Regions from separate parts of the Virgibacillus sp. CM-4 genome, predicted to be linked through region 2. Evidence: riboswitches for the same ligand, from Rfam matches in the RefSeq annotation. Region 2 holds a riboswitch; each other region holds the start of a gene.
What was found. A riboswitch is a leader RNA that binds a small molecule or an ion and turns the genes downstream of it on or off. The one in region 2 is predicted to bind S-adenosylmethionine.
Positions count from the first base shown of each region.

Region 1: it holds a riboswitch for S-adenosylmethionine, as region 2 does, so the genes downstream of both, M948_RS28845 (PLP-dependent aspartate aminotransferase family protein) here and M948_RS26125 (carboxymuconolactone decarboxylase family protein) in region 2, are expected to answer to the same signal.
Region 3: it holds a riboswitch for S-adenosylmethionine, as region 2 does, so the genes downstream of both, M948_RS38005 (LLM class flavin-dependent oxidoreductase) here and M948_RS26125 (carboxymuconolactone decarboxylase family protein) in region 2, are expected to answer to the same signal.

Region 1 is NZ_AUQA01000002.1:1,137,659-1,145,157, reverse strand. It holds gene M948_RS28870 (hypothetical protein) at 16-258, shown strand; gene M948_RS28865 (ABC-F family ATP-binding cassette domain-containing protein) at 352-1,974, opposite strand; gene M948_RS28860 (hypothetical protein) at 2,234-2,857, shown strand; gene M948_RS28855 (YpmS family protein) at 2,941-3,558, opposite strand; gene M948_RS28850 (SGNH/GDSL hydrolase family protein) at 3,561-4,469, opposite strand; gene M948_RS28845 (PLP-dependent aspartate aminotransferase family protein) at 4,788-6,536, opposite strand; SAM riboswitch class I at 6,629-6,750, opposite strand; gene rarD (EamA family transporter RarD) at 6,828-7,499, opposite strand, start outside.
Region 2 is NZ_AUQA01000002.1:486,146-493,644, forward strand. It holds gene M948_RS26120 (LLM class flavin-dependent oxidoreductase) at 1-719, opposite strand, end outside; gene M948_RS26125 (carboxymuconolactone decarboxylase family protein) at 842-1,495, opposite strand; SAM riboswitch class I at 1,659-1,762, opposite strand; gene M948_RS26130 (ornithine cyclodeaminase family protein) at 1,877-2,860, opposite strand; gene M948_RS26135 (proline dehydrogenase family protein) at 2,965-3,882, opposite strand; gene pruA (L-glutamate gamma-semialdehyde dehydrogenase) at 4,024-5,571, opposite strand; gene M948_RS26145 (helix-turn-helix domain-containing protein) at 5,946-6,494, shown strand; gene M948_RS26150 (helix-turn-helix domain-containing protein) at 6,761-7,321, opposite strand.
Region 3 is NZ_AUQA01000006.1:924,179-931,677, reverse strand. It holds partial or broken gene dacB (D-alanyl-D-alanine carboxypeptidase/D-alanyl-D-alanine-endopeptidase) at 1-603, shown strand, start outside; SAM riboswitch class I at 672-790, shown strand; gene M948_RS38005 (LLM class flavin-dependent oxidoreductase) at 878-1,930, shown strand; gene M948_RS38000 (ATP-grasp domain-containing protein) at 1,944-2,921, shown strand; gene M948_RS37995 (cation:proton antiporter) at 3,151-4,353, shown strand; gene uraA (uracil permease) at 4,614-5,897, opposite strand; gene M948_RS37985 (AMP-binding enzyme) at 6,154-6,657, opposite strand; gene M948_RS37980 (NAD(P)/FAD-dependent oxidoreductase) at 6,975-7,499, shown strand, end outside.

The DNA of each region.
Region 1 (7,499 bases), 650 kb from region 2:
GAGGAGGTTTCTCCATTGGATAAGAAACACACCCCTTTGTTATTAGGTCTCGTAGCTATTGTCTCAGCCTTTATCCCAGTTTTTCCAAAAGTATTAACCCTCATTGGCTGTCTAGCTGGGATCATCGGTACCTATCTTTCTACCAAATTACCTCACCAAATGACCACAGTTAGATATCAAAAACTATCCAAGTTAATTTGTTATATTGGTACAGCTATTGCTGCAATTATGTTTCTCTATACATGGGTAATGAAGTAAGAAAAGACCCGCGTCATCATCACGGATTGACACGGGTCTTTGTTATTACAGAGGGTAAATAATCCCTTTTGCAGAAGTTATTTGCTATGTTAATTAGCTAGCATACATCGTTGCTATTTTGTCTTGTAATTCTTTATCCTGCACGTATTCATCATAACTCATTTCTTTATCAATTATTCCGTTAGGGGTGATCTCAATCAGCCGGTTTGCAATACTTTGAATGAATTGATGATCGTGTGACGTAAATAGTATGGAGCCGTTAAATTTAATTAAACCATTATTTAGTGATTGAATCGATTCTAAATCAAGGTGATTTGTCGGCTCATCTAATAGAAGAACATTTGCATTGCTCAACATCATTTTAGATAGCATACAGCGGACTTTCTCTCCACCTGATAATACATTTGCTTTTTTCAATGCTTGATCACCGGAGAAAAGCATTCTACCGAGAAATCCACGTAGAAATGTTTCTGTTTCATCTTCAGGTGAATATTGGCGTAACCAATCAACTAGAGATAGGTCGCTATTTTCGAAATAAGCAGCATTATCTTTAGGGAAGTACGATTGAGACGTAGTCACGCCCCATTTATATGTTCCCGCATCAGGTTCCATTTCTCCCATTAAGATTTTAAATAAGGTTGTTTTGGCAATATCATCTTTGCCAACAAGGGCAATCTTATCATCTTTATTCATGATAAAGCTGACATTATCAAGTACTTTTTCGCCATTAATGGTTTTAGTTAATCCTTCCACTCGTAATAAATCATTTCCGATTTCACGCCCAGGTGTAAAAGAGATATATGGATACTTTCTAGATGAAGGTTTGATATCATCCAGTGTGATATTGTCCAGTAATTTCTTCCTGGAAGTTGCTTGCTTTGACTTAGAAGCATTGGCGCTGAAACGTGCGATGAAAGACTGTAATTCCTTTATTTTTTCCTCTTTCTTTTTATTTGCTTCTTGAGCCATTTTATTTGCTAATTGACTTGATTCATACCAGAAATCATAATTTCCGATATAAATTTCAATTTTTCCATAATCTACATCTGCAATATGGGTACATACTTTATTTAAGAAATGTCGGTCGTGAGATACAACAATCACGGTATTTTCAAAATGAATAAGGAATTCTTCCAACCATTGAATAGCGTGTATATCTAACCCGTTAGTAGGCTCATCTAGTAGTAAAATATCGGGATTACCGAATAACGCTTGTGCAAGTAATACTTTTACTTTTTGATCTGCTGATAGTTCAGCCATTTGCTTATCGTGTAAAGATTCTGGAATTCCTAGCCCTTTCAAAAGTACAGCAGCATCAGACTCGGCTTCCCAACCATTCATTTCCGCAAATTCTCCTTCTAGTTCTGCAGCACGCATACCATCCTCTTCAGAGAAGTCGCCTTTCATATAAATTGCGTCTTTTTCTTGTTTGACAGCATATAGTTTTTCATGACCCATCAGAACTGTCTCAAGCACTTGGTTTTCTTCATAAGCAAAGTGATCTTGTTTTAACACAGCAAGCCTTTCTCCGGGGGAAAGGGATACATTACCAGTCTGTGGTTCAATTTCACCAGATAATATCTTTAAAAAGGTTGATTTTCCAGCTCCGTTAGCTCCAATTAATCCGTAACAGTTGCCGGGTGTGAATTTTAAATTTACATCTTCAAACAACTTTTTATCGCCATATCGTAAACTAACATTAGATACATTAATCATGCTTGTTAATTTCCTCCAATAAAATAAATGTAATCATGGTTAGCTTACGTTATTTAAAGGTTTTCGTCAATCTTTACATATTAATTTAGCTGTCATTGCGATTTCATTTTACATCAGGCAGCATCTATCTATACAGGACTAGGTATATTATCACAAGAAATAAAAAAAGAACTTGTATAATTAGCAATTATTTGTAATAGTAGAATAGATAAGGGGATTACCTAAAATGCTTCTTTATCAATTGGGGGGAGGGGGTCTATTGGGAAAGAAAGTGATTTATTTTCTCTTTACAGATACAGGGACAAATTTGTCTAAGGCCATCAACTATTTTACTAAACAATCCTTAAATCATGTATCCATTGGTTTCGATGAAGCATTGACTGAAGTATATAGCTTTGGTCGCAAGCGGCCGAAAAATCCGTTTATAGGTGGTTTTGTAGAAGAGGATATACGAAGTGATTTTTTAAGAGATGCAAATTGTGCGATCTATCGTTTTACCATATCAGAGACAGAATGTGAGAAAATAATCGAAAATATAAAGCTTATAAAAAGCCAAAAACATAAATATAGATATAATTTCATTGGGCTGCTAGGTATCTTATTACAAATTGAAATAAATCGAAAATGTGCGTTGTTTTGTTCACAATTTGTTGCAACAGTATTAAAGGATGTACCATCTTTTAAACCAAATAAGCCGACTTGTTTTGTTACTCCTGCAGATATTAGAGATCATACGGGAATGGAACTAGTGTATGAGGGGCTATTAAAGAACTATCCAGCGGTTGAACAAGTGTCTGAACAAGGTGTGCATAGCATGAAGCAACAGAAGCAATCATTTTTATTTATAATATCATCGAAAGTAAAGCAATTTGTTATTCGTTAAATCCATAAAAAAACTTCGTCATCATAATCATCTCCTGTAAGGGAGATTATGTTTTCAACGATGACGAAGCTTTTTTATTCTTATTATTCAATTCCTAATGTTTGATAGGGTACACGGAATTTAAATGCTAAGTTATTAGCCTCTAAGTCAATGTGCTCAACCGCAACTTGGAAGTTACTTTTTAATTCCATATCCGTTACAGCAACATAAATGGCTTCATCTTCAGGATTAACAGTTACCCATTCGGGCATCGGAAGATATTTATCAATATACTCCATGATTTTCTGGTTAGGTAATTCTAATAAGCCAATTGATATTGATTTTTGCTCAAGAATAATATCTCCATTTTCTTGGACAAATGGTTCCAAATGAACAGATAAAGGAACAGTGGAAGAAAATACAGGCAATTCCCCAATTAAATGTACATCCTCCCCAAGTTCAATCCGGTAATGGTGGTTGGTATCATTTAAAACTTGATCAATATACGCATTCACCAATTCATTTAAGTTTTCTTTCGTTGTACGTACGATAAATTCGGAGCTATCATCTGTCTGCTCATTCGTTTGCTCAGGGTAATCAGCACTGGAAACAGGCCAAAAAATAAGCGCTAATAATACAATAACGATAAAAATATTAAATGAAAGGAGGGCGATAAACCAACGCTTCCATTTTCCTTTTCTCCTCTCGCTTCGCTCAGGCATTTCTATTCATCCTCTTTCTTATCTTCATTCGTTATAAAATCTAAAACACGCTGGGCCATTCGCTTGTATCCTAGATTATTTGGATGGAAATTATCTTCAGCGAATAAATCTTCATTGGTGTTATTAAATAAGTCAATTGTTGGTATAAAGGATACATTTGATTGTTCAGCTGCAATTTTTTCCCCAGTATCATTCCAATTCTTAACGATAAGTCCGAGTTCTTTAATATCTTTGAAATACTTACCAAATGGATTGTAAAACCCTAATAAATAAATTTCAGTTCGAGGGTTTATATCATGTATCTTAGCAAAGATATTTCGTAATCGTTGCTCGTAATCTGCCCGTTCTTTTACAAAATCTTCTAGTTTTAGATTCGTAATATTATCCTTTAGCACTTGCATAATATCATTTGCACCAATCGTAATTAGTACAATATTCGAATCTTTTATTGAGGAAACGATATCTGGGTTATCCAATCGTTTTAATAATTGATCGGAACGATTACCTCGAATGCCATAATTATCAATTGACACAAGCTCCTCATCCTGATTTATTGCACGATCTAGTACGCCAAGATAACCACCTGTTTGCGTTGTGTCACCAACGCCCTGTGTCAGAGAATCTCCAATAGCTGTGATATGTGTTTTATTTGAAAAATAATTGATCGTTTCCTCTACTGCATTTACTACCATTTCGGAAAAGTGCTGCTGGTCTTCGTTTATCGTTTCTTTATTTGTCTGTTCATCATTCTGTAAGGAGGTATCCGGTTGTTTCTGGTGCTCATCTTCTTTTTCTTCAGGTATAGTAACATGATCAAGCTTTGCTTTAGATTGACTGGTTACGATAAAAATAAGCGTAATACCTAGAAGAAGCAAACAGATCGCTCCTAAATAATACACATTTTTCTTCATGTTTACCCACACCTATGCTGTTATGATATTCGTGTATTTCTAAAATTGTCTCTGCTATTAATATATTCGAAAGTATTTCCTATATATATGTAGATCATAACTTGATCTATGAAAAAGGAAGATGATCCTAACAAATATATCTCTTGATTCCCTGTTTTCTGTATCACAAAAAATAAAGATCGCCTTCTGGTATAAGGCGATCGGTAAGGGAAGGTTATTTATAATTTTTCCAAATCAATAGAAAAGTAAACCTGATTTCTTAAATTGAAATCGAATTGTTAAGTTCCTGTGCTTCCATGCTTTTGGGATTTCATTTGATCATACTTGAATGGCCTCTGATTGACTGTTCGGATTTCGAATTGCTTCTAGTTCATTGAATGGGTTTTTATTCGTGACGACTGCAATTCCGGCAGCAATTGCGTATTCTAATATTTCATCCTTTTTACTTGGGTGTTCAATCCACAGAATTTTCCCTTGTTTATTGATAAATTGTTCTAGCACATCAGATGGAAGATCACTGGTCAAAAACCAAACAGCATCTATGTCGGGTGCTTTGGTTAAGTCAGTATAAGTAGAAAATTCTAATGAATGAGATGAGCCAATCCCAATTAATTCAAAACCAAGCGATTGTAACTGTTTTATTTGATTTAACTTCTCTTGATTAGCTTGCTCCAATCCATACACCGCAATTGTCTTTTTGCGTATGTCACCATCTGTTCGTTCAAACGGGGAAGATAATAACCAATTTATTGCATCTGCCTCCTTAGTGACAAGGCTTGCTTCTTGACCAGTGGCTGTGGCGATTGCCTGATCTAAAGTAGCGAGTAAATCATGAATCGACTCTAAACCAATGGATAATCGGATCGTCTCTTCTGTGACACCACTATCCTTTAATTCTTCAGCAGTTAACTGTTGATGGGTAGTTGATGCAGGGTGGATTATTAATGATTTTGCATCCCCTACATTAGCTACATGAGACCACAATTCAATGGAATCAATCAGTTTTCTTCCAGCTTCCCGCCCACCTTTGATACCAAAGGTAATAATTGATCCGGCTCCCTCGCTAAAATATTTTTTCGTCAATCTATAGGAAGGGTGTTTTTCTAATCCCGGATAATTTACCCATTCAATGGAAGGGTGGTCTTCTAAAAAAGCTGCAATCTCTTTCGCATTCTTATTGTGCTGACTAATCCGCAAATGTAATGTTTCTAATCCTTGTAGCAATAAAAATGCGTTCTGCGGACTAATGCACGCCCCTATATCGCGTAGTAATTGCACTCTTAACTTGGTTGCGAATGCAGCGGGACCAACATCAACAAACTTAAGTCCATTGTAGCTTTCATCTGGTTCGATGAAACCAGGGAATTTTGAGTTATTCCAATTAAACCTCCCGCCATCAACAACTACACCACCAATTGCGGTTCCGTGACCTCCAATCCACTTCGTTGCAGAGTGAACTACAACATCTGCACCCCAAGCTAAGGGTTTAGCAATATATGGTGCAAACGTATTATCAATGATTAATGGAATATCATTTGCATGTGCAATTCCGGCCACTTCTTCTATATCAAACACCTGTAAGCTTGGATTGGTAATGATTTCTCCAAATACAGCCTTTGTCCTTTCTGTAATGGCAGCTTCAACTTCAGATTTATTTGTGCCATCAACAAATTTTACGGTTATGCCATATCGAGGAAGCGTATTTGCAAATAAGTTATAGGTCCCTCCATAAAGATTACTATCTGCTACAATTTCGTCACCTGCACTAGCAACATTAAGTATTGCAAAGGTAATGGCTGCCATCCCGGAAGCAGTGGCTACAGCTGCGACACCATCTTCAAGTGCTGCAATTCGCTGTTCGAATGCATCTACAGTGGGGTTTCCTATTCGTGTATAGATGTTACCAGGTTCTGTTAAACCAAACAGGTTTTGCGCATGTTCGGTATCTCGGAACACATAAGAAGTTGTTTGATAGATTGGTACTGCTCTAGAACCAGTGCTAGGGTCAGGCACCTGCCCGCCATGCAATAATATTGTTTCTGGATTTTGTTGATTAAATTTTACCATGTAATAATCCTCCTTGAAATTTGGGTCTGGAGGAAGAGGAAGAATGAAAAAGCCCTCTTCTTAAGAAGAGGGCTTGGGTTTATCCGTTCCTCCTCTTATCTTCCAGATCACAGATTTGATCTGTAGGATTTAGCACCGAAAGAGTAATCTTTTGAATCACTTCCAGGTTGCCGGGCTTCACAGGGCCTATTCCCTCCACCACTCTTGATAAGAGATGTTTTATTAGTAAATTACTGAATATTATATAAGCATTCGCTTCTACTTGTCAACTCGTTTTGAGAAATTTCTATCTTAGATTTTCGCATTTCTTCTAATCGGTCGTTGATAACTAGCCAACATAAAGTTGATTAAAGCAATCCAGATAAATAAGAAAGCAATCAGATGTGCGGAAGTAAATGTTTCATTATATAAAAATACACCTAAAAATAACATAAGCGTTGGTGCAATATACTGCAAAAAGCCAACCATTGCTAGGGATATTCGTTTCGCACCATTAGCAAAAAGTAATAAAGGTACAGCAGTCATAATTCCTGCACCCATTAATAATAGATTCGTAGTTGAAAGGAATGAAACAAATTGAAAAGTGTTATTCGGAAGTAACACCAAATATAAAACAGCAATTGGTACGATAAGCATTGTTTCTATCGTTAACCCAATCATGGGACCAATATCCACCTTTTTTTTGAGCAACCCATAGAGTCCAAAACTAACTGCAAGTAACAATGATACCCAAGGGAATACTCCATAGCTAAATGTTAAATAAATGACTCCTATAGCTGCTAGTATAATAGAGAGAACCTGACGTGAACTGAAAGATTCCTTTAACACAATAATACCAAGTAAAATACTAATAAGCGGATTAATATAATATCCTAAGCTAGCTTGAACAACATGATTGCTATTTACAGCCCAAATAAATGTAAGCCAATTAATGCTAATAACAATAGTCGCTAAAGATATTCC
Region 2 (7,499 bases):
TGTTTAGCTGCAAAATCTCTTCCTTTTGGAGAAGCACCAGCCTGAAAAATGACAGGTGTTCGCTGTGGAGAGGGCTCTACTAAATGCGGGCCAGGTACTTGAAAGAATCTTCCTTCATGATTAATTAAATGTACTTTTTCTGGGTCAGCAAAACGATCATTCTCGCGATTATAAACAACGGCATTTGCTTCCCAGCTTTGTTCCCAAAGTTTGTACACAACTTCCAAAAATTCATCTGCTCGATCATAACGCAATTCTTTTGGCAGTCTACTAGTAAGTCCTAAGTTTACAGCTTCACTTTCTAAATAAGAGGTGACGACATTCCAAGCCACCCTTCCATTTGTTAAGTGATCAAGCGTAGAAAGCTGACGAGCTAGTGAATACGGTTGTGCATATGTTGCTGATATCGTCGGTGCAAATCCTAGATGTTCTGTTACAGCAGCCATAGCTGCTATTGGAATTAGTGGATCATGAGCTGGAAGCTGTACTGCATGCTCCGTTGCAGCCTGATGACTATTGTTATAAACGCTGTAAGTTCCTAATACATCGGCAATAAATAGAGAATCAAATTTCCCTCTCTCTAGCAATTTAGCAATGTCCATCCAGTAGGTAAGTGTATTATGTTTAACTCCTTCATCCTTTTCATGCTTCCACAAGCCTGTCGAATGTGGAGAAGGTGAATTCTGAATAAATCCGTTAAAGTGAATTTGTTTAGCCATATCCAACTCTCCCTTATGCGTTATCCTAAATTAAATCTTTACCACTCTGGTGATTTTCATCCTCCCCTGATTGATGGTAACTCATGAGGATTCGGTGCCCCCGTGCTAACCTAGGAGACGGTTTAGTCGTCATAGGCATTAAGTGCATTTACACTATGTGCCAAAGCAGACCCTGCTTTCAAAGCTACAGCTACGAAGATTGCTTCAGCAATTTCATGGCGGTTTGCCCCCGCATGTTTTGCATTTTTCGTATGAAGGTCAATACAATATGCACAGCCTGTGGTATGTGCTGATGCCACTGCAATTAGTTCCTTTTCTTTCTCAGTCAGGTAATTCGTTTGGATTGCTTGTTTATCAAAATCAAGAAATGCGTCAAATGTAGCCCCATTTAATGCTGCAAATTCCTTTAATCGGTTAAAATAAGACGCCTGATACAAATTATCAGTTCCTTCCCCGTCATACGCATTCAATGCATTAACTCCATGGGCTGCTGCTGATCCTGCCTTTAATGCTGCTGCAACAAAGATAGCTTCAGTTACCTCTTCTTTTGTTGCTTTTTGTTTCTTCACATTGCCTACATGTAATTCAATGCAGTATGGGCATCCTGTAATATGTGCTACAGCAACGGCAATTAATTCTTTTAGCTTTGCCTGCAACTCTCCTTCAGCTAAGGCCTGATCATTAAAAGCAAAAAAAGTATTACATGTTTCTGGGGCATATTCTCTAAGCTCTTGAATCCGTGAGAAATAGGATTTTTTATACAAACTCTCCGTTATATTACTCAATGTTATCGCTCCTTTAATAAATAAATCATTTCACTAATTAAATATAACTTTTCCCATTCATTTAGTTGGATTAATGGAAGAGGATATACGGTTTCTATAATGACCAATGAAAAAACCCCTTCCGATGAGAAGAGGTTGCTGTATCGCCTACATTCTCTCATCTTTCAAGCAAATGCTTGCTGGAATTAGCACCTTGTTATATGTAACGGTTGCTGCGGGATCACTGGACCAGATTCCTCCCCCGACTCTAGATAAGGAATATTCAATTTAATTAGTAAGAATTGTACACAATAATACCGAATACCGAAAAATGTGTCAAGTATGATTTTTTACATTTTTCCGATAAGATCTTTTTAATTGTTGGTTAAGAGACTACAATTCTATCTTTTGACCTATTCCTAGCGATTTCGCTTTTACATAAATTCCTTTAGCTACGACAAGATCAAAATAGGCAGCTCCAACGGATTTAAAAAAAGTAATTTCTTGATCTGTTTCTCGCAATAATCGATCTCCACCACCAACATCACTTAACTCTGCGTGGATGTGAGAAAATTGCCAATCACTTTCTTGATTCGCATAAATTAACTCACCAGCTTCTTCTTTTATACTGGCTAAATCATCCACAATAATCTTATCAACTGTCTGAATGGTTTTTAGATCTACTTCTCTCATGCTAGGCAAATACGAACCAACCCCATTTATATGCATACCAGGTCGTAGATCATTTCCATCGAATACCGGATTATCCGACCTTGTACTACAAGCAATAATATCGGACACTTGCATGACTTGCTTCGGTGAATCCACTACTTTGATTGGAATCGTAATCCCCCAGGTCATTAATGCTTCTTTGAATGTGTACGCCTTTTCGATCGTCCGATTAAATAGGATTAATTCTTGGATAACACGAACTTCCAAAACACCTAGGACTTGTTCAAAGGCCATGGCCCCCGTTCCAATCACTCCCAATGTTTGTGCATCCGTTCTAGCTAATTTTTCTGTCCCTATCCCGCTCAGTGCTCCTGTACGTAAACGAGTTAAAAATGATGCACTCATCATACAAATATGTTCCCCATTACTAGCGTCGGTTAATACTAATGCACCTTGAGTAGTTGGCTTTCCTTGTTTCGGATTCTCAGGAAAAATACTGACTAATTTCACGGAGGCAATTTCCTGTGATAAGTCTGCACTTGGCATATATAGACTCGAAGCTTGATGCGCCGGTATGTCAATGACTGTCCGATGCGGATTAGTAATTTGTCCTTTCTTTTTAGAAATTAACCCTTGCTTTACATCATAGATTGCATCGTTCATAAAATAATGATCCTTAATTTCTTGCTCTGAAAGAATTAACATAGCTTTCTTCCTTTCATGTATATGTAATAGAAAAGTGCAAGCGCAGTTATGAGAATATCGGCATAAAACCTTTCTCAAATCGCATCTTGCACATTATAAACCGACTATTTTTTAAAGATTCCTTTTAATACAAAGGCAACGTTAGCTGGACGTTCGGCCAAACGACGCATATTATAACCAAACCAGTCATCTCCATACGGCATATATACACGTACTTTATATCCTTCGTCGACTAATCGTTCTTGTAATTCAATACGAATTCCATAAAGCATTTGAAACTCGAATTGGTCACGAGGAATATCATGCGCTTTTTCCAGTTCTTTGGTATAAGCAATAATACTGTCATCATGCGTTGCAACAGCTGTGTAATTCTCATTCAATAAGTTCTTTTTTATAATTTTTTTATAGTTATCATCGACATCCTGTTTATTTGGAAATGCCACTTTTTCGGACTCTTTATAAGCACCTTTAACTAAGCGAAGATAAGGGTTGTAGCTATCTAATGCGTCTAAGTCCTCTTCCACGCGATAAAGATACGCCTGTAAAACCGTTCCCAAATTATCAAATTCCTGTCGTAATGACTTAAATATGGTTAACGTCTGTTCTGTACGCTGATAATCTTCCATATCAATCGTTATAATCACACCATATTCTGTCCCAGCCTGCAAAATTTTTCGCATGTTCTCCATAACTAATTCATACGATATATCCATTCCCAAAGAAGTTAATTTCAACGATAATTGTGCATTCAATTCTTTTTCTGCAATGACCTTGATCGCCTGAATACATTCCTGAGCAGATTGCCTAGCCTCGTCTTCATTATCAATGAACTCTCCCAAATGATCGACTGTAACGTCAAATCCTTTGGCATTTAACTCTTTTATTTTTTCAGCCGCACCATTAATATCTACTCCTGCAACAAATCGCGATGCTCCAAATCGAAAACCATACTTCTTAGCTGCTTTCGTTAGTGGTTTATTATTGGATAAAAATAAAAAGAAATTGCGCATGATTTGTTCCACGTTGATCCTCCCCCCAACCATCTATAGTTTATGAACGATCAAAAGCAAGGGAAAAACACAATAAGTGATTTCCCATGATTTTGATTACGCATTTCCACAAAACTTTGTAAAGCAGTGCAGGAGTGAGATATTGTTATTATGTTATAGCATTTCAGAGCTTGTTTTACCTTGCATATGGTGAATCAGATAATCAGGTCCACCTGCTTTAGAGTCCGTACCCGACATATTAAATCCACCAAATGGCTGATAACCTACAATTGCAGCTGTACAACCGCGGTTGAAGTAAAGATTACCGACATGGAAATCTTGTCTTGCTTGCTCAAGATGGGTACGATTATTGGTAATTACGGCACCAGTTAATCCATACTCTGTATTATTGGCAATCTCAATCGCTTCATCAAAGTTCTTTGCCTTTGTAAGTGCAACTACTGGTCCAAAGATTTCTTCCTGCATAATTCTTGCTTCTGGACTTACATTACCAAAAACAGTAGGATTTACGAACCAACCTATACGATTATCACCTGAGCCGCCTGCTAATAATTCTCCTTCTTGCTTGCCAATTTCGATGTAATCCATAATTTTATCATAAGCACCTTGATCAATAACTGGTCCCATAAAATGAGAGTTATCATGTGGATTCCCAGCTGATAATTCTTTGGTAAGCTCTACGACTCTATCTTTCACTTCTTCATAGACATCCTCATGTATGACAGCACGTGAACATGCCGAACATTTTTGTCCTGAAAATCCAAATGCAGATTGTACAATCGATTCAGCTGCCAACTCTAGATCGGCTTCATTATCTACTACGATGGTATCTTTTCCACCCATTTCAATAATCGTACGTTTCAGCCACTTCTGACCTTCTTGTACTTTAGCAGCACGCTCAAAAATTCGTGTTCCAACCTCACGTGATCCTGTAAAACTAATAAACCGCGTACGTGGATGATCAACTAGATAATCCCCTACTTCTTTACCAGGACCCGGAATGTAATTGATAACTCCAGCAGGCATACCCGCTTCTTCCAACACTTCCATTAGCTTATAAGCAATTACTGGTGTAGCACTGGCTGGTTTCAACAATACCGTATTACCTGTGACCATAGCTGCTACCGTTGTACCGGCCATAATTGCAAACAAGAAGTTCCAAGGTGAGATCACAACCCCAACGCCTAATGGGATATAATGGTATTGATTGTATTCAATAGGACGACTGTTGATCTTGACACCATCTTTTAACTCAAGCATTTGACGGCCATAATATTCAAGGAAATCAATTGCTTCTGCTGTATCCGCATCTGCTTCTTTCCACGGTTTCCCACCTTCTTTAATTAAATGAGCTGTGAATTCATGTTTTCTACGTCGAATAATTGCCGCAGATCGAAAAAGAATATCCGCACGGAATTTCGGGTCTGATTTCCGCCACGTTTCAAATGTTTGATCTGCAACTTTCATTGCTTTTTCTGCTAATTCTTGATTCGCTTTCGAAACATAGCCAACTACTTCTTCTTTATTAGCAGGGTTAACAGAAACGATTTTATCTTCTGTTGTAATGCGTTCTCCCCCAATAATTAGTGGGTATTCCTTACCTAGATCCTTCTCTACTTTTTTTAATGCATGAAGCATTTGTTGCCGATTTTCTTCCACTGTAAAATCTGTAAAAGGCTCGTGTGTATAAGGTACTACCATATGAAAAACCTCCTAATTATAGTTTACTAGTCCAAATGATGAAAACGTTTTCACTACTTGTGAAAAGAAGAAACCCTAAAGCATATGCAGTGCTTATTAATTTAATCATTACTGTAATCAATAAGTTGTCTAGCCTGTTGCGGGTTTTTTTCTAGTTACTAATAAGAAATAGATCGTAGCTACATTAATTTGAAATTTGAACTAAGAAAATTTTCTAATAATTTAAGCGAAAAGTATTTAAGTATCACTTAAATTATGTTTAAATAAATTATAAGATATTTTTTGCTTTTTCGTCAACTGTTTTTTCATACCATTCTATAAAACTAGGAATTGTGAACTATCATGAACCGTTTAGCATAAGGGGCGAGTATACCATGACAAATTCTGAAAACCTTGGAAACAAAGTAAAGAATCTGCGAAAACAAAAAAAGTTAACATTGAAGCAAGTCTCTCAAGAAACCGGTCTTTCCATTAGTTTTTTGTCACAATTAGAGCATTCCAAAACATCTGCAACATTACTTTCGTTAAAACGAATTTCTGAAGCACTCGGGGTGAATCCAAGCTATTTTTTTTCTTCAGAAACACAAGGTTCCCGTTCGGCAATTACCAGAAATATTGTTGATACGAAAAACCTGACAGAAAATCGATTTATTTATAAAGATCTTTCGGGAGAAATGGAAAACCCTTTGTTTGTACCTAATTTAATAATTTTGAATCCAGGGGATAATCGGGGGAATAATTTTACACATAAAGGTCAGGAATTCCTCTATGTATTAGAAGGCACTCTAACCATCGAAGTTAACCATGAAGAAGTCCTATTGCAACCATATGATTGCATATTTTTGGAATCATCCACCCCGCATAATTGGTATAATCGAACCGATAAAACAATTAAATTTTTATGTATTTCTTCTACTGAATAAGGATTAATATCAATGGACTTTGGAATGATTGTAACCATTGATTATCGAGGGCACCTATAGGAAGGCTAAGCAGAGGCGCAATCATTGAGAAAATAGGGCTGAAAGTATTTAAACGGCAACACATTGGAAAATAGGCTTTGTAGAGAAAGGCTACAGAATGAAAACGATTAAAGTTAATGTTGTGATCTATTATAATCACTTTGCAAGGGCTTATTCCATAAAAACTAGGTCTTAAAAAGGCTCAGCACCTTGCTGAGCCTCTTGATTTACAAATGATTATCAATAAAAATGGTTAATACCCGAGCGGGTTCATTATTTACTGGTATAAACAGATGCGATTTGTTCCCTTTAAAGAAAGCACTATCTCCTTGTTCCATATGATGTTTGCTTTCTCCATAAAGTAATTGAATCTTTCCTTCCAGAATATAGATAAACTCATCCTGTGAGTGGGTATACGCTTCTTGACGAACATTCATGTCACGCGGAGTAACGTGTACAATCGTCGGTTCAATGCCAGTAAACCTTGAGCGATTGGCTAATAATTCATAGGAGTATCCCATATTTTCATCGCCTACTTTGAATTGTCGCTCTCCATGCGGAAGCAAAACAAGATCGCGATCATCGTGATCATCTAATAGCCATGATAATGGCACATGTAATACTTCACTAATTTTGGATAGCGTGGCAATTGCTGAAGCAGTCTGGCCATTTTCTATTTTTGATAGAAGACTTTTGGAGATACCACATTCATCTGCCACTTGCTGCTGTGTCTTTTTTGTTCGTAAACGCATCTGTTTTATTTTCTTTCCAATATTATTTAGATTTATTGCTACTCTCTCCTTCCAGTAAAAAAACCGTGACTATCTTAAACTAATTATAACAAAAGAAGCTAGATTACAGCAGTTACATGGTGAAGGCATTTATCAGAAGCTATTTTCAATAAATCAAACATGGGACTTCCACTGATGTTTGAGTTAAACTTCTTCCATGATAGAATAGTACAAA
Region 3 (7,499 bases), on a different contig from region 2:
ACATCATATTACCTATAGTGGAGGGTGGGAGATAGCTAAAGTACCAACCAATACAAAGTTATTGCATTTTTGTTATTCTATCCCCTTATCGAAATTGATGGTTCCATTTATGAAGCATAGTAACAATACAATTGGTGAAATCTTGATAAAGGAAATGGGCAAGCAGGTGTATGGGGAAGGTAGTTGGGAAAAAGGATTAAATGTGTTAGAAAAACAACTTGTGAATTTTGGGATGGAGACAAAAGGATTGTGTTGCGAGACGGATCCGGAATATCTCATATGAATTTGATACCAGCAAACCAAATTTCCTGGTTACTATATGTGATTCAAAAAAAGGAATGGTTTTCAACCTATTTTCACGCCTTGCCAGTTGCGGGGGAATCAGAAAGGGACATTGGTGGTACCTTACAGCACCGTATGCATGGGTTACCGGTTCAGGCCAAAACAGGCAGTTTATATACCATTAGTACTTTATCCGGTTATGCAGAAAAAGCGAACAAAGAAAAAATTGTATTTTCCATTATGTTCAATAATTTATTAGATGAGGAAGAAGGAAAACGAATGGAGAATCAACTATTGGATATGATGATCCATTCCGAATGATAAGAGTTATCAAAATTGACAGATAAGCATATTTGCGATAGGCTTAATATAGTGAATTAAATATTGTGTTCTTATCCAGAGAGGTGGAGGGATATGGCCCCATGAAGCCTCGGCAACAGGTTTTTATAACCATTTATAAAAAGACTGTGCCAAATCCATCAAGTCCATGTGACTTGAAAGATAAGAAGAGAACTGAAATAACAAGATTTCAAACTCTTTTCTTATCGGAAAAGAGTTTTTTGTTTTGGGAAAAATTCATCTGGGAGTGGAGTCAATGAAATATGGATTTTGGTTACCAATATTTGGTGGATGGTTACGTAATGTAGATGATGAACATATGCCGCCAACCTTTGAATATGCGAAGACAGTTATTCAAGCGGCAGAGGAATGGGGATATGATACAACGCTAATTGCGGAACTTTATTTAAATGATATAAAAGGAATAGAAGCAGATTCATTAGAAGCATGGTCTACTGCAGCTGGGTTAGCAGCAGTAACGAATAAAATAGAAATTATGACTGCTGTGCGTCCAGTATTTCACCACCCAGCGGTTACTGCGAAAATGGCTGCAAATATCGATCGCATGAGCAATGGGCGATTTACTCTTAATATTGTCTCTGGTTGGTGGGAAGAAGAAGCTAAACAGTATGGTGGAGACTTTACAGAACATGATGAGCGGTATGCAAGAACAACAGAATTTATCGATATACTAAAAGGTTTATGGACAGAGGACACTTTTTCTTATCATGGAAGGTACTATCAAATTGAGGATACAAAATTGGAACCAAAGCCGCTGCAACGCCCCAATCCCATGTTATACGCTGGGGGAGAAATTGAAAAGGGTAAGCAGGTAATTTCCACACTATGTGATGCTTATGTCATGCATGGTGGCACGGTTGAAGAGGTTGCTGACAAAATTAAAGATATGAAATCACGTAGAAGGAAAGCAAATAAAGATCCGATTCGATCATTTGGAATGGCAGCTTATGTAATTTGTCGGGAAACAGAAGCGGCAGCACTTACGGAATTAGAACGAATCACCATGGTAAAAGACACAAGTGGATATAGTGGATTTGGAGATTTCACTTCAAAATCACAGTTAGAACAAGCTGTTCAGTTAAAGGATTATTCTGTATCTAATCGAGGATTACGTCCACATTTAATAGGAACACCAGAACAAATAGCGGAACGAATTCTCGAATATGAGAGGGCAGGTGTTGATTTGCTATTATTACAATGCTCTCCGCAGTTAGAAGAGATGAAACGTTTTTCTGAACAAGTTATGCCTTTAGTCGAACAACTACGTAAAGAACAAACAACGGTATAAAGGAAGATATGTAATGAGTAAAATATATATCCTACATGAAAATCCAGAATGGACAAGCCATTTAACTGCTAGATTAGAAGAATTGGGATTACCTTATGAAGACTGGTTACTGAATGATGGCACGGTCGATTTATTAAGTGAACCACCTAAAGGAATTTTCTATAATCGAATGAGTGCTTCTTCGCATACAAGAGGGAATCGTTTTGCTCCTGAATTGACGAATGCAGTGTTAGCATGGTTGGAGTATCATGGTAGAACAGTAATTAATGGTAGTCGAGCATTACAGCTAGAAGTAAGTAAGGTCCAACAATATTTGGAATTGGAAAAATATGGAGTGAGAACGCCGAGAACAGTGGCTGCTGTTGGGAAATCGCAATTATCAGAAGCAGCTGAATTATTCGAAGGGAGATCATTTATTACCAAGCACAATCGAGCTGGAAAAGGGTTAGGCGTACAACTGTTTCATAGCAAAGCAGCATTAGAACAATATATTGAAAGTGAAACATTTGAAGAACCCGTTGATGGTGTAACGCTAATACAAGAATACATTCCCTCTCCATCAGCATCTATTACCCGCTGCGAATTTGTAGGTGGAGAATTCGTATATGCAGTAAAGGTTGACACATCTGAAGGGTTTGAACTCTGTCCTGCAGATGCCTGCACGATTGAAGATTTATTTTGTCCGGCAGGGGAACAACAAGCGCAGAATGAAAAATTTCAAATTCGACAAGGGTTCCATCACCCCATTATTGAAAAATATAAAGAGGTACTGGCTGCTAATCATATTCAAGTAGCAGGTATTGAATTTATTGAAGACGAACATGGAACCATATATACCTATGATATTAATACAAATACCAACTATAATAGCGATGCTGAAGCAAAAAGCGGTGTTTTTGGAATGCTTGAGCTAGCAACTTATTTAGGAGAAAAATTAAATAAAGTAAATCTCTATTCTGATCAGCCTTCTCTTTCCCTTACCGAAAAATAGAACAAAGCATTAGAATTGCCGATTCTTTATGTACTATAGTCAGGGCTAAGAATTAGTAATCGATCCTTTTCTATTGATTTTCTAGTGATAAACTGTCGTGTTTAATAACTTAATAAGCCGTTACATGGATAACATGTTACGGCTTTTTGTATTTCCACTTGCGTTTGATATTCTGTCTTTAGGGTAATTTTATAGGATAGTTAGTTTTCAAAAGGAAAGAGGATGACCAATGACTGTACACCAGATTTTATTGTTAGTAATCATAGGGTATCTTGTTTTTTCTGTAGATAAAAAACAAGAATTTTTTCCTGCTCCGGTTATCTTAGTATTGTTTGGTTTGTTGTTATCGATGTTTCATTATTTTGACAATATTACGATAACAAAGGAACTTTTATTTCATGTTTTTCTACCGGCTTTGTTATTCATATCTGCTTATCAGTTCCCTACTCAAGCCCTGAAACGAAACAAAATACTTATTGGAACGTTAGGAACATTTGGTTTATTTTTGACAATCGCAATCTTGGCTGTTCTCATTTATGTTATTGGAAATTTATTCATATCTTTATCATTGGCAGCGGCATTGCTGATTGCTGCTATCTTATCTCCGACAGATCCTGTTTCTGTTGTAACGATCCTAAAAAAGTCGTCCGATGACCAACAGGTCGCAGAAATTGTCGAAGGTGAATCCATGCTAAATGATGGAACAAGTATTGTTGTATTCAGTGTGCTGTTAAGTATGTATACAAAAGGGACGAGCTTTGATTTTAGCGGTTTTATTAATGAATTTCTTTTGGTTTCGTTGGGGGGCGTAGCAATCGGCGTAAGCTTTGGTTGGTTAATGAGTAAGGCCATTCATTACACGTACCATCGTCAATATCAAGTAATGCTAAGTATTATCGTTGCTTATGGTAGTTTTTACTTAGGGGAGTTACTCGGAGTATCAGGTGTCCTTTCTACTGTGACTGCCGGTATGATGCTTTCCTATGAATTTGGGAGAAATATTAAAGAAGTGCATTTTAAGGATCAACTGGATGGTTTTTGGGAGATCATTGAACTAACTATTTTATCTTTAATTTTTTTACTTATTGGTGTACAAACCGCAAATTATCTTGCTGCTTCTGAATGGGCCCTGGCTATTATTATTTTTATATGTACATTAATGGTCCGGTTTGTCGTAATTACTTTAATTACTAAATTGCGCATAAATTGGAAGCGAACCATATCTATAAAAGATGCTGCTATTATTACCTGGGCTGGGATAAAAGGCACAATGTCTGTAGCTCTGGTTCTTGGGCTAGAAGCAGCTGTAGATAAAAATAATCCAATCATACCATTGTTATTCGCCATAATATTACTGTCTTTGATCATTCAGAGTGTTGGCGTTTATCCGCTTACAAAGAGACTTAAAACTAATGGACTGAGGCATAACTAAAAATGAATAATTCGGATGCGAATTATTCATTACCTGTCTTAATTCTCTATGTGAAATAGGCCATGCATTCCACGGTCACGCGATACAGCTAACTCGTAAGCAAAAAACGCTTACCGAATGAAATATAACAACGTGCTATTCCCGCTGAAATCAGGCCTGTTTCATTTGAATGATTTACGATAATGCTATCCAATCCTTAGATGGTAATCGTACAGAATTTTTTATCTAGATTGTTTTCGGGTCACCCTCTTGTGTATTTACTATTCATTTGTTAAATGTAATACATCTAGTATTTTAAATAAAATACTAAGGATCATTGCCACGATGGTAGCAAGCCCCATTCCAGATAGTGCAACTGAACCAATTTGGATGGTTGCCCCACTGACGCCAATTACTAAGACAATACTTGATAAGATTAGATTTTGGGAACGACCATAATCTATACGGGCTTCTACGAGCATCCGTAGTCCACTGGTAGCAATGATTCCAAAAAGTAATAAGGAAATACCACCCATAACAGCTGTTGGAATGGAAGAAATCAACGCCGCTAACTTACCGACAAAAGATAATATAATTGCAATCATTGCTGCAATCCCAATAATCCAAGTGGAATACACTTTTGTAATAGCTAACACACCGATATTTTCACCATAAGTAGTATTTGGTGTAGATCCGAAAAAACTTGAGATAATGGTAGAAATACCGTTACCTGCTAAAGAGCGATCCAGCCCAGGTTCTTTTGTTAGGTCTTTTTTCACAATATTTCCAGTTACAAACAGATGTCCAATATGTTCAGGTACGAGTACTAGTGCTGCAGGAAGGATGACTAATATGGCAGACCAGTCAAATTTTATCTGATAGAATTCTGGTAATGAGAACCAGCTTGCTTCTTTGACAGCGGTAAAATCGACAAGTCCAAAAAAATAAGCAATAATATAGCCTGCAATGATGCCAATTAAGATTGGAATGATTTTTAAGAAACCGCGTAAAGTAACCCAACAAATGACAGTAATTGCTAAAGTTAAAAACGATACAAGGACCGTATCAGCATCTACCGTCCAATTTGCAGCTGCATCAGCAGGTGCAATCCACCCTGCCATTTCCGCAGCAGTTGGCACAAGTTCAAGCCCAATGACAGCTACTATAGCCCCCATTGCTGCGGGTGGGAAAATAACATCGATCCAATTTGTTCCTGCTATTTTGATGATAAGGGCAACGAGACTCAGTACCACACCTACAGCGAAGAAACCACCTAATGCATAACTATACCCATCACCGCCAGCATAATTTCCTAATACAATTGTTACCGGAGAGATAAATGCGAAGCTAGATCCTAAATAAGCAGGAATTTTTCCTTTGGTTATAAATAAATAAATTAATGTACCGACACCATTCATTAGTAGAATTGTTGCCGGGTTTACACCGAATAGTATAGGAACTAACACGGTTGATCCAAACATCGCAAATAAGTGCTGAATACTTAATGGTAGACTTTTTAATATCGGCAATCGTTCATCTACTTGAATTTCTTTATAATTTGCCATGATGATTCCTCCTTAAAGATGAGCAACAGTTACCGTTTATCAAAGTTCAAATAAAAAGCACCCTGCGGACGCGAGGCAGGGTGCTTTCGTAAAAGTAAGATAGCAAAGATAGACTTACTTTTACAAACAGATTCTTATCTGTTCACCTTGGCAGTCTCACGGGACTGAATTAAAGGTAACCGTATCATTTTATCTATCCTATTATCCCAGTATGACTGTAAACTGTCAATCCCATCTTTTTAGGTAATCAGATTGCTTATATCCATTTTTGCAGTTCAACTTTTAATATTTTTCCGCTTGAAGTTTTTGGTAATTCTTCTACAAATGAAACAGAATGTGGACAATAAGCTTCTTCTATATTGTTTCTACAATAGTCCATCACCTCTTGAGCAGTTAAACACTGATTTGGTTGTAACACAACAAAAGCATGTGCTATTTCACCAAGTGATTGATGGGGGATAGGCACGACCGCTGCCTCATTAATCTGTTGGTGTTGTGATAATAATTGTTCCAGCTTTACAGTTGAAATAGTTCCTTGATCATTAGGAATATCTTTATAGGGCTCTTTGACTTGAATATTACCCTGTTCGTCAATAATCCCTTTGTCACCCGTATAGATCCAGCCGTCTTCCATTGAAGAATGGTTTGTTGCATGTTGTAATGTGCCGTGGCCTTTTACAATAATGTCACCTAATTCCATACCGTTATGTGCAACTTCCTCACCCATGCTATTAATCACGCGGATTTTTGTTTGACTCATGAATCTTTCCCACCTTTAATTTCCTTTCTGTTGATTTACATAACTATATATGATTATAGCATATTTTTATGAAAGCGTTTTATTTCAAGTGTAAAATTTTAACATCAGCGGGTGAAAAGGTTGCTTTAAGAGATAAAATAACTGCTGGAAGGAAAATTGTCACTGGATTATTAGCCTAAATATAAAAATTTTGATATGATTAATATATTGTAAAAATGGGTATAAGCGATTCTGAATGAGATATTGATATCATGATTTATATGAAAGAGCGCTTTTCCTGTAAAAATGAATGTAAAGTATAGGAAGGTGGAAGTTTTATGAGTTTAAACAAACCAAAAATAGTAGTTCTGGGCGCAGGATATGCTGGTTTAACCACAACTAAGCGTCTCTTACAAAAGCTATCACCGGAACAAGCGGAAATTGTATTAGTAAATAAACATAATTATCATTACGAGTCAACTTGGTTACATGAAGTAGCTGCTGGAACGATTAATCCTAATCAAGCACGAGTAATGATTAGCGATGTAATTAATCCAAACAAGGTAAGACTCGTATATGATGCAGTAACAAAAATTAATAAAGATGAACAACGGGTAGTTTTAGAAAATAGTGAGATTGAATATGATTACCTTGTTGTTGCACTTGGTTTTGAATCAAATGACTTTGGAATTAAAGGAATGGCTGAACATGCTTTTGCAATCGAAGATATTGATTCCAGCCGTTTAATTAGTGAACACATAGAATATCAATTTGCAAAATATAATTCGCAAGAGAATGTTGATGATGATAGCTTAAACATTCTAGTTGGTGGTGCTGGTTTTACAGGAATTGAATTCGTAGGA